Regions from separate parts of the Cellvibrio sp. KY-YJ-3 genome, predicted to be linked through region 1. Evidence: predicted binding sites of a transcription regulator. Region 1 holds the regulator's gene; the other holds the start of a gene.
What was found. The regulator sigma-54, encoded in region 1, starts transcription at its own class of promoters, with help from an activator protein. The targets are predictions, from matches to a motif close to TGGCACANNNNTTGCNNT.
Positions count from the first base shown of each region.

Region 2: flgF (flagellar basal-body rod protein FlgF) is a predicted target of sigma-54. The motif match lies at 992-1,009, and genes of this name have one in related genera.

Region 1 covers NZ_CP031727.1:4,122,733-4,128,653, forward strand. The annotation lists gene D0B88_RS17485 (HAD family hydrolase) at 1-377, shown strand, start outside; gene lptC (LPS export ABC transporter periplasmic protein LptC) at 381-992, shown strand; gene lptA (lipopolysaccharide transport periplasmic protein LptA) at 979-1,536, shown strand; gene lptB (LPS export ABC transporter ATP-binding protein) at 1,542-2,267, shown strand; gene D0B88_RS17505 (RNA polymerase factor sigma-54) at 2,435-4,087, shown strand; gene hpf (ribosome hibernation-promoting factor, HPF/YfiA family) at 4,192-4,482, shown strand; gene ptsN (PTS IIA-like nitrogen regulatory protein PtsN) at 4,559-5,008, shown strand; gene rapZ (RNase adapter RapZ) at 5,021-5,890, shown strand; gene D0B88_RS17525 (HPr family phosphocarrier protein) at 5,894-5,921, shown strand, end outside.
Region 2 covers NZ_CP031727.1:3,052,470-3,058,390, reverse strand. The annotation lists gene flgG (flagellar basal-body rod protein FlgG) at 1-110, opposite strand, end outside; gene flgF (flagellar basal-body rod protein FlgF) at 179-922, opposite strand; gene D0B88_RS12915 (flagellar hook-basal body complex protein) at 1,162-3,564, opposite strand; gene D0B88_RS12910 (flagellar hook assembly protein FlgD) at 3,633-4,334, opposite strand; gene flgC (flagellar basal body rod protein FlgC) at 4,346-4,795, opposite strand; gene flgB (flagellar basal body rod protein FlgB) at 4,887-5,288, opposite strand; gene D0B88_RS12895 (protein-glutamate O-methyltransferase CheR) at 5,578-5,921, opposite strand, start outside.

The DNA.
Region 1 (5,921 bases):
GCGTTAAAGTAGGGATTATTACTGGACGAACCAGCAACCTGGTTGCCAAACGCGCCAACGATTTGGGAATCGAGATTTTAGTACAAGGCCGCGAAGACAAGTGGAATGCACTACAGGAAATACTCCAGCATCACAGCTTTGCCTTGCATGAAATTGCCTTTATGGGTGATGACTGGCCGGATCTTACCGTTATGACACGGGTCGGCCTTGCCTTCACTGTGGCCAATGCCCATTTCAGTGTTGCCCAACGCGCGCACTGGCAAAGCAGCGAACGCGGTGGTGAAGGTGCGGTGCGCGCAGCTTGTGATCTTATAATGCAAGCACAAAATACCTTTGATACCGCCTTAAATACCTACCTCACTGGAAGCACTCACTAAATTATGGCCCTATTACAGCGCATCCAGCGATTACACCAGCATATTCCGGGGCCCTGGCTAGTCGCCTTTGCCTTGGTGGTGGTGTTTTTTGCCTTTTCACTCAGGCACAAAGACGACATTCAACCTGGCCAATATGAGTCCAGCGGTTTTCCCCAGTACTACATGAAATCCGTGGAGACACGCGAATACAGTCCAGAGGGAACACTTCGCTATCAACTAACGACACCACAAGTAACCCATTATCAAATCAGCGCAGACGGCCCTTCGGAGCGCGATTACACATTCTTTGAACAACCCTCCATGGCTTTTTACGACAAAGACGCTACTGCGCCCTGGCTAGTTAATGCGCGCGAAGGCAAAAGCCAACTCAATGGTGAATTCATCAGGCTGCAGGATGATGTCGTGATTCAACAGCAAACCAACTCCAATGGTGTTGTACGTATCACCACCAGCCTACTGGACCTATTCCCAAAGACACAATTCGCGCGCACCGACAAAGCTGTTAAGATGCGCAGCGCAAAAGGCCAGATGTCGGCCCAAGGCATGGAAGCAGACTTCGCCAATAGTCAGCTTCAGTTAAAGTCCCAAGTTAAGGCCGCTTATGAACCGCGCTAAATCACTGCTTAAAATACTTCCCCTGCTCGCGGGCTTATGCTGTTCGGTGACAGCTTGGGCGTTACCAAGCGACAAAAATGAAACTATCCGCGGCTCCGCTGACAACCTGACCGTTGATCAAAAAAACGGGGTGGCAACTTACACAGGCTCGGTTGAGATCCGCCAAGGCTCACTCATTATCAATGCCGACTCAATCATCATCCACACCAACAATGAAGGTGGCGTGGAAAAAATGATCGCCACTGGCAGCCCTGCGAAATTCCAGCAACAGCCGGAAGCAGAACAAGGGGTAGTCACCGCATCCGCCAAACAAATTACCTACACCCCCAACAACGAGCATTTACTACTCATTGAAGATGCTTCCGTTGAGCAAAATGGTGCCGTCATGAGTGGCCCACATATCGATTACGATCTGGTCAAAGAAGTGATGAAGGCAGAAGGCAACAACACTGGCGAAGGACAACGAATAGAGATAGTCATTCCCCCTAAATCCGCGAAACCAGAAGACCTACAGGCCCCCTCATCCACAGCCAATAGCAACTGATTCCTATGCCTAGTTTGCACGCGCGACACCTCGCCAAGAGCTACAAAAAACGTAAAGTGGTTATCGATGTCTCTATCACAGTAGAGAGCGGCCATATTGTTGGGCTCCTGGGCCCTAATGGCGCCGGAAAAACCACCTGTTTTTATATGATCGCCGGTTTAGTACCGGCAGATAATGGCAGCGTATTAATTGATGATCGCGATATCACCCAACTGCCAATTCATGGACGCGCACGTGCCGGTATTGGTTATTTGCCACAAGAAGCATCCATTTTCCGCAAACTTACCGTCGCCGATAACATTATGGCGATCCTTGAGACTCGCAAAGACCTGGATCGGGAAGCACGCGCAGAAAAACTGGAAGCACTGCTGAACGAATTTCACATCACCCATATTCGCGACAGCCTTGGCATGGCACTCTCAGGTGGTGAGCGGCGCCGGGTAGAAATCGCCCGCGCACTGGCGACAGACCCTAAATTTATCCTGCTCGATGAACCCTTTGCGGGTGTTGACCCGATTTCGGTTAACGACATCAAAGAAATAGTCCGTCACCTCAAAGATCGCGGGATTGGCGTTCTTATTACCGACCACAATGTACGCGAGACCTTGGACATCTGCGAGACGGCCTATATCGTAAGCGAAGGGCACATTATTGCCGAAGGTGATGCCGATACAGTGTTGAGTAACAGCAAAGTCCGCGAAGTCTATCTGGGCGAACACTTTCGCCTGTGAGTTCAACAAACGCCTTAACCACCCGACAAACAACTTGACAAGTAATATTATTTGGCTACTAGGCATAAAGCTTGCTTAAGTATGTTGCTTGAAGCGCAAACCCTGACTAAACTCCACCTAACAGATGTTTTCCATCCCGCGTTAAATAAGGGTTTGTTGCTACAACAATGAAACAATCTCTCCAGCTTAAACTCGGCCAACAGCTGACAATGACTCCCCAACTGCAACAGGCGATACGTCTTTTGCAGCTCTCCACGCTGGATCTTCAACAGGAAATCCAGGAGGCACTCGAATCCAATCCCATGCTGGAAGTTGAGGAAGGTTTTGACTCAGCAACTACCAGCAGCGATTATGAAGGCAGTGCGGACGATAAGATTGATTACACCCGCCAACAGGAAATTGCTGCAGAATCCGGCACCGACAATAGCGCCGACTTCAGTGCCAGCGACAATTTCTCGTCATCAACCGCTGATAACTTCAACGAACCTGGCTACGGCGAATCTGAAAGTTTTGGCGAGGGCGAAAGCTTTAGCGATGGGGAATCCTTTGGTGATAGCGATGTCTATGGTGAAGGCGATAGTTTCAGCGCCGACAGCGGTGACTGGAGCGACTCGATTCCCAGCGATTTACCGGTAGATACCAGCTGGGACGATGTTTACCAAACCTCATCAACCGGCAGCTCCAGCAACTACGATAATGAAGACAATGATTTTGAAAGTCGTCGCGCTGTTACCGACTCACTCTATGATCATTTGATGTGGCAACTCAATTTAACGCCCATGTCAGATCGCGACCGGGTGTTAGCGATGGCAATTATCGACGCGGTTGAACCCAGCGGCATGCTGTCTATTACCATCGAAGAAATATTCGAAGGAATGCGTGGCGATTTTGAAGAGCTGGAACTGGATGAAGTTGTTGCAGTTCAACACCGGCTGCAGCAGTTTGATCCCTGCGGTGTGTGCAGCCAAAACTTATCTGAATGTTTATTGGTGCAGTTACAACAGTTTGACCCCAAAACACCCTTTTTGGATTCGGCAAAATTAATCGCCAAACTTTACTTGCCTATATTGGGTAGTCGCGACTACCGTCAGTTAATGCGCCGCACCAAACTGAAAGAGGCCGAGTTGAGCCAGGCCATCACCCTGATCCAAAGCCTAAACCCTCGCCCAGGCGATATTATTGCCAGTGGTGACACGGAATATGTAGTACCGGATGTGTTCGTTGAAAAGCGCGATGGCCGCTGGATTGTTGAATTAAACCCGGAAATTGCACCGCGCCTGCGTATCAATTCCAATTATGCCTCCATGGTAAAGCGCGCGGACTCGAGCAGCGACAACACATTTCTCAAGGATAATTTGCAAGAAGCCCGCTGGTTCCTGAAAAGTTTACAGAGCCGCAATGAGACTCTGCTTAAAGTAGCCAGTTGTATTGTGGAAAAACAACGCGGGTTTCTCGATTACGGCCCCGAAGCCATGAAGCCGCTGGTGCTGCACGATATCGCTGAAATTGTTGAGATGCATGAATCCACTATTTCGCGGGTAACCACCCAGAAATATATGCACACACCGCAGGGTATCTTCGAACTGAAATACTTTTTCTCCAGCCATGTTAGTACCGATAGCGGCGGCGAGTGCTCTTCAACAGCGATTCGCGCAATTATTAAAAAGTTGGTGAGTGCGGAAAACCCCAAAAAACCGTTGAGCGATAGCAAAATCACCGACCTGCTCGCGGAACAGGGAATTCAGGTAGCGCGTCGTACCATTGCAAAATATCGCGAGTCGCTGAATATTCCACCCTCTAATGAGCGGAAAACCATTTAATTATCATTAACCGGTTATAAATACGAAATTCGGAAGAAAATCACGGACGAGCTGTTAGGTTGTGCTGATCACAACCATTTTGTTTCTATCGAGAGGAAGTATCTATGCAAATAAATATCAGTGGTCATCATTTGGAAGTTACCGATTCGCTGAAAGACTATGTCAGCAGCAAAATTGAGCGCCTGAGCCACCACCACGATCGCATTACCAGTACTCACGTCATCCTCTCCGTCGATAAGTTGATTCAAAAAGCAGAAGCAACCATCCATGTCAGCGGCAAAGATTTGTTTGCGGATGCCACTCACGAAGATCTGTACGCAGCAATTGATTCATTGGCCGATAAGCTGGACCGCCAATTAATCAAGCACAAAGAAAAGATGCGTAGTCATCGCTAACCCACCCTGGAGGCAGCGAGATCATCTCCGCTCACTGCCTCAACAATTGAGAGATTCCTGGTAATCACCTCCTACCATGCAAATTCAAAATCTTATTAGCCCCGGCCGAACCTTGTGTGCCGTTGAAGGCGGCAGCAAAAAACGTGCTCTGGAACTACTGGCCAACGCCATCGCACAGGATGTTCCTGGCATTGATGCCGATGAGTTATTTCGCCGTTTGATTGGTCGCGAGCGACTTGGCTCAACCGGTATAGGACACGGCATTGCCATTCCGCATTGCAGGGTTGAAAACTGCAGCGGCACGATCGGTGCACTCCTGACATTGGCTGACCCGATTGACTTTGATGCCATAGATTCCCAGCCTGTGGACATTCTCTTCGCCATGTTAGTGCCCGAAGATGCTCATGATGAGCATCTACAAACACTGGCCGCTCTGGCTGGGGCGCTGAATAATGCTGACTATCGCCAGCGTTTGCGTGCTGCCGATAGCGATGCCGCACTTTATCAGGTCGCTATAGCGCCTTAGCAGGTCAATACCATGCACCTCGTGATTGTAAGCGGGCTTTCAGGCTCAGGAAAAAGTACCGCCCTGCATGTCCTTGAAGATGTAGGCTTTAACTGCATCGACAATCTACCAGTCAGCCTGCTACCCGCGCTGGTTGCACAAATACAAATTCATAAAGATGACCAACAGCGTTTTGCAATCGGCATTGATGTGCGCAACGCCTGGCAGGATCTGAATATATTCCCGCAGATGATAAGTACACTGAAAGAAGCGCACCTGCCATTTCAAACCCTGTTTCTGGATTCTCAACCTGCCGTACTTATCCAACGTTTTAGCGAAACCAGGCGCAAGCATCCGCTGTCGGATAAACACACCAGCCTTGAGGAATCCATCGCCGCAGAGCAGCAGCTGCTTGAACCTATTCGCGATTGTGCCGATCAGGTCATAGATACCAGTCATTTAAATTTGCACGAATTGCGCGACTTGGTAAAAGAACGTGTTGTAGGCCGCAGCGAATCGACGATGGCGATTTTGTTTGAATCCTTTGGCTTCAAACATGGTATTCCGGTAAACGCCGATCTGGTATTTGACGCACGTTGCCTTCCCAACCCCCACTGGAAACCTAACCTGCGCCCGCTTACTGGCAAAGATCAGGATGTAATCGAATTTTTGGAGGAACAGATTACCGTCAAAGAGATGTACGACGACATCGAGCACTATTTGGCACGCTGGCTGCCGCGCTATCAGGCGAACAATCGTAGTTACATCACCATTGCAGTGGGATGTACGGGTGGCCAGCATAGGTCTGTTTACCTGGCAGAAAAGCTACAACGCTATTTTGACCAGAGTTTTAGTGATGTTCAGGTTCGACATCGCGATATCAATAAACACAAAAAACATTAAATCATGGCAATTGAAACTCTCGACATCATTA
Region 2 (5,921 bases), 1.1 Mb from region 1:
TCACGTTTAAAACCAATGGTGCTGGTATTAGCAAGGTTGTTGGAGATGGTAGTTAACTGGCGATCTTGTGCTGACAAACCAGTTTTACTTACATAGAGGGCGGCGTGCATAATCTTTTCCTCATTTGAAGCGCAGCAAAATAAATAACAGCGCGCTTACTATGTCGACCTAAAAACAATTAGGACATCTGTAACAGTTGGGTGGACGCGGCCGAGTTTTCATCGGCGGTTTTCATTAATTTCACTTGCATTTCGTACTGGCGCGCCAAGCTCATGATTTGGGTGAATTCATCAATTGCATTGACGTTACTGCCTTCGAGCATGCCGCTGCGCAGCGTCACTTCTGCCGCAGGTAAAGCATTTAAACCATCGCGCTGACGAAACAAACCGTCATCGCCTTTTTCCAGTTGTTGAATATCGGGATTCACCAAACGAATGCGCCCTACTTCCACCATGGCTTCCGGGCCTTGCCCTTGGCCAACAATCGAAATCGTGCCATCTGCGCCTATTTGTACTTTTTCATTTTCAGGAATATTGATGGGGCCCCCATCGCCCAATACCGTCAAACCATTTGCGGTGCGCAATACGCCCGCTGCGTCCACCGCAAAATTACCGGCGCGGGTATAGGCTTCGGTACCATCGGGGGCCTGCACGGCAAAAAAACCATCGCCTTGAATCGCGGCATCCAGTGGGTTATTGGTTTCGATCATGGGGCCAGAGGTGAAATCCGCACGGGGGGATTCCGTCATGGCATAGGCGCGCGTGGGATGACCATCACCGTAATACACACCCATACTGCGCGACTGTTCGAAATCCGCACGAAAACCGGTGGTGCTGACGTTTGCCAGATTATTGGCGCGATTAGCCTGGGCCAGCATGTTGTGCTTGGCACCAGTCATGGCGATAAAAAGGGCTCTGTCCACAGGTTACTCCTGAATTCACGGCCAAAAACCAAACGTTGGTTTTTTGGCGGTTTTGTTGTTATCAGGAGTTTTGCAAGAGCGGTGCCAAGTTGGTGATACTTAGCAAGCCTTTGATATGAAAGGGAAAAACACAGAAATACGGAGCTGTAAAACAGCGGAAAAAAAACTTGCCACAAAAGAAGCGGCAAAGAACTTCCGCTCTTTGCCGCCGGGGTGTGGCTGATTGTAAAGGGTTAGGGTTATCTCAGGTTGATAATGGTTTGGGTGGTCGCATTGGCCGTTTCAATGGTTTTTGCGTTCGCCTGATAGTTACGCTGGGCGATAATCAAATTCACCAATTGCTCTGACAAGTCCACGTTGGATTCCTCCACTGCACCAGCGGTGATATTCCCCAACTGCGCAGAACCCGGCGCACCAATAATCGCCTCACCAGTTTCAAAGGTTTGTGCCCACATGGTGTCACCCACTGGCTTCAAGCCCTCTACGCTACTGAAGTTCGCCAGTGCAACCTGCCCCAAGACCTGGGCTTCACCGTTAGTGAAGCGCGCGAACACAATCCCGGTATTGCTGATATCCAGCCCCGCCAAACGACCAGTGGCGTAACCGTTTTGATCCAATTCCTCCACCGCAAATACGCTGCCAAATTGAGTCGAGCCTGACAAATCGATTTGAAAATTCGAGCTTGCTGGCGGCTCAGCCACTGGGATAGTTCCGCCTTGCAATACGTTCAAAGGCCCAAGACCACCAAGTGGTTGGCCATCCTCCCCAATTGGAGTCCAGTTGGAGATAAGCATTGCATCGGTTCTGAACGGGTCGATATTACCGTCCGGAGTGAAATGAATGTTAAACGACGCCATAGTTGGCTGGGTATTCTGTGGTGACGGTAAAGTTGGATCGGGGTCACCTACGTTCTGGCCATCAATTTGTACATACATAGTCCAGTGGTTGGGTGATGTAGTGGGGTCAGCAGGATCATAGGGTTCTTTTACAAAATACTGACGCATCACATGCGAATTACCCAAGCTGTCGTAAACCACAGTATTTGTTGCATGGTTAAAGGTTTTTTGATCGATCGGATTAAAAGCATTAATCGGTATATCGGTGAAAAAGTTAGGCACATTGGTTGAACCAAACAAGCTGCCACCAAACACTGGCACAGTCGGCTCACTGCTAACAATGGAGTAACCTTCTTGCAAGGTGATGGTGACCTCCCCGCCAATTTTCACCCCATTGACCGCATCGTTAACGACTTGCGGTATACCTTGGCTGCCCTGGATTTCAGCATTGCCGCCAGCGGTATCAAACGTAAATTCAAGATCCCGACCCGTGGCCGACTCAACCAGCAAATTACCGGCATCATCAATGCTCGCACTGATACCAAAAAGCGTTGACGAACTAAGGGCATTAATTTCATCACGCAGCGCAGTCATATCCGGTAAACCGGTGGAGGTCAAATTCACACCATTAATACGGAAGGAGCCATTGTTGCTGAAGGTCGAGGCCAAGAGTGTCGCTTCGGTACTTGCTGTTGCCGATACACCGGCAAGTGAATTCAACTCAGAAGCGGTTTCATCGGCACTGGCACCGTATTCGCTGATGTAAGTGACATCTGTACCGTTAGGACCACGAATTACCAAAGTATGAGAGCCATAGTTGTTGGTAACTTCGGGAATACCAGCAGTATGTGCAGTCGGGTGCGGAGTACCGGCCGCCGTGCTCACGCCATTGATAGCCGTCGTTAATGCGTTTGCATCGGAGTTGGCCGCATCAATAGTCACAGCAACGGTAGAGGCAACGCCAGTTGCGAGGTCGCGAAAACCAATTTGACCGGTAACAGGGTCAGCAAATGCTTCCACATTCACAGGGTTTGCGGAATCAAAGTTTGCCGAGTTGATCAAGTTAGCTAAAGCCGCAGGTGACGACGCAGAACCGGAATTCAATACCAAATCCACATCGTCAGTCGCCAATGTAATTGGGTCGGTGCGGGAAATAGTAAATGCAGTAGTATTGGTTCCCGAAAAAGTAATCGGCGTTGCAATTGCGCCCAAATTCAACACGGTTGTGGTCGCAGTTTTAGCGCCAGTCTGGGCTTCATTGACCCCGGTGCCATTGGTGGCAAAACGCTGGCCAGTTGTTTCCAATACGGTTTCATTGGCATCCAAATTAAAAGAGGCGTTCACACCAGTGGTTTGACGCGGAGCCTGTGAACTCACATCAACCCGCAAGTCGCCCAGTACGCCGCTCACATTGCCATCTGCATCGGCAGCAAAACCTTGCAATAGCGAACCGGTACCGTTAACGATATAACCGTCTTTATCCAAACCAAAAGTACCCGCGCGGGTGTAGAGACGCTCACCATTTTTTTCAACGACAAAAAAACCTTCGCCATTTACTGATAAATCCAATTCATTTTGGGTGAATTTTAAATTGCCTTGGGTAAATTGCTGGCGAATATTTTGAATGGTTACACCACTGCCTGCCGTGTTGGAACCACCCCCCAATAGCGTACTGGTGTACACGTCACCAAATTCAGCGCGCGAGGATTTAAAACCAACGGTACTGGCGTTGGCAATATTATTGCCGGTCACCTGCAAATCGGTATTAGCTGCGCGAATTCCGCTTAATGCTGTATTAAAAGACATGGTACACCTCGCCCGGGGTTAATTAATTTTTGATACTGTGCCAAGTGTTTGGCTCACATCAAAAACTTTTAGTTAAATTGTTTTACTTGATCGGCCTCTACTGCACCAATACCGGCAAGGTTCAGAATCAACTTGCCATTCTCACCGATAGTCACACTATTTACGTTCGCACTGAGCGATGTATTTAATGTTTCCGCCTTACCATTTTGACTAGCAGTCACTTCAAATTTGTATTGACCGGTGGTGGCGGCATCATCGCCCGCCTCCCAATCCAATAACTTTCCATTCACTTCCAGGTTCTGCCCATCCCAACGGAAAACCGTCTCACCGGCAGGGACTTCGCCAATCGGAATTGTTTGCACCAATGCACCGGCACTATCGTAAATTCTCATGGTCATGTCTTTTGCTGGATAAGTGAGCTCTGTGCTGCCCGCCACTATTCCACCGGTAACCAAAGTGCTTTTATCAGATTCCACACTCACACTGCGCCCCACAAGAGAAGAAGCCTGCAGTGCATTATTCGACATAAAACTGTTAAAACTTTTATTCAAACGCTCCAGCCCTTCCACTGAACTAAATTGGGCCAATTGCGCAACAAACTCGGTGTTGTCTTGCGGGCTCAGTGGATTTTGATTATTCATTTGCGTGATCATCAATTCCAAAAACGCCGCCTGCCCCAACTCATTGGTAGTTGTGTTTGTGCTTTGTTTTTTGGTGATGCTGAGGTTATCAGTCACACTACTTGTTGCTGCTGCACCGGATACCGACATGATTCAGCTCCTTATTGACCGAGTGTTAATACACGTTGAACCATTTGTTTGGCTGAATTCATCACTTCAACATTCATTTGAAATGAACGCGAAGCAGCAATCATATTGGCCATTTCTTCAACCGGATTTACATTGGGATAAAACACATAACCCTCAGCATCTGCTTTGGGATGACCCGGCTCATAACGACGCTGCAATGGCGCATCGCTCTCAACAATCCCCATCACTTGCACACCGGCGGCAGCATCCACTTCGTTGTCGCTATAGGCACCCTCGGTGACACTTGCACGCATCGCTTCCTGTTGAATAGCAGCAAAAACAGGCTGGCGGCTACGGTACACTTCATCGACACTGGAGCTTGCCGATTGCGCGTTAGCCAAGTTGCTGGCAGTAGTATTCAAGCGCAAACTTTGCGCATTCATACCGGTACCTGCGATATCAAAAATATTTCCGAGTGCCATATCTTCACCTGTTCATTTGCTTGCGTTATCCCCGCAGGAGATAAGGGTTTACCGGTTGGGTCCAGCCATTAGCCTTAAGGGTTAATCGAGGTTACTCACCACGAATGGCACTGCGCAGGCCGGTAAATTTGCTATTCAAAAACTGGAAGCTGGATTGAAATGCCAGCGCATTTTTCATGTATTCCGCGTGCTCAATCTGATCTTCTACGGTGTTACCGTCGATGGATGGCTGTTGCGGCGTGCGGTACAGGGTGTCGGCTTCATTGGTGGCAAAGGCGCTGCCATCAATATGCCCTGATTGGGTAGTGGCGAGATTAAACCCGCTGTTACCAGTCATCTTCTGACTCAGGGCTTGTTTGAAGTCGATATCCTTGGCTTTGAAATTGGGGGTATCCACATTCGCCAGATTGTTGGCCAGCACTGCCGCGCGCTCAGAACGGAAACGCAATGCCGATTCATGAATACCCAATGCTTTATCGAAGGAGATGGACATAGTGCTTTCACCTTAAAAAATCGCGCCTGTACTAGCATCGCGGCCGGCAACCACAAGTGTTATTGCCACTGTTAGTGACGATAAAGCAATGCCTATGCCAAGCCCATAAAATAGCTATACCACATTGTTTTTAAAAGACTTTTTAAATTATAGAAGCGTGTAATACAGAAGCGGCAAACACAAAGCGGCAAAGCTTTTCCGCAGGCAGAAGAGGAACCGGCAACACATAAAAAAGCCGGGCAAAAGCCCGGCCGTTAGATGGTTCATTTAACTGTCATGGGTGAAACGATTAGATAGCGCGATAAAGAATTCCTGGCTCACAGCGAACCATTTCAAACAAATCGGCCACTCCCGCAAGCCCTTCCGAAGAGCCCAGGAATAGAATGCCTTGTGGTTTAAGCGAGGCGTGAATTTTCTGCAGGATCTGACGTTTTAAATCGCCATTAAAGTAAATCAGTACATTGCGGCAAAACACTATGTCGAACTTACCCAAACCGGCGTAGGAGTCCATCAAGTTAAGCGAGCGAAAATCAATGCGCTCTTTTACGAAAGGTTTAACTCTCCACATAGTCGGCGTGGGATTATCGAAGTACCTATCGAGCCGCTCCGACGACAAACCGCGCATTACCGAGA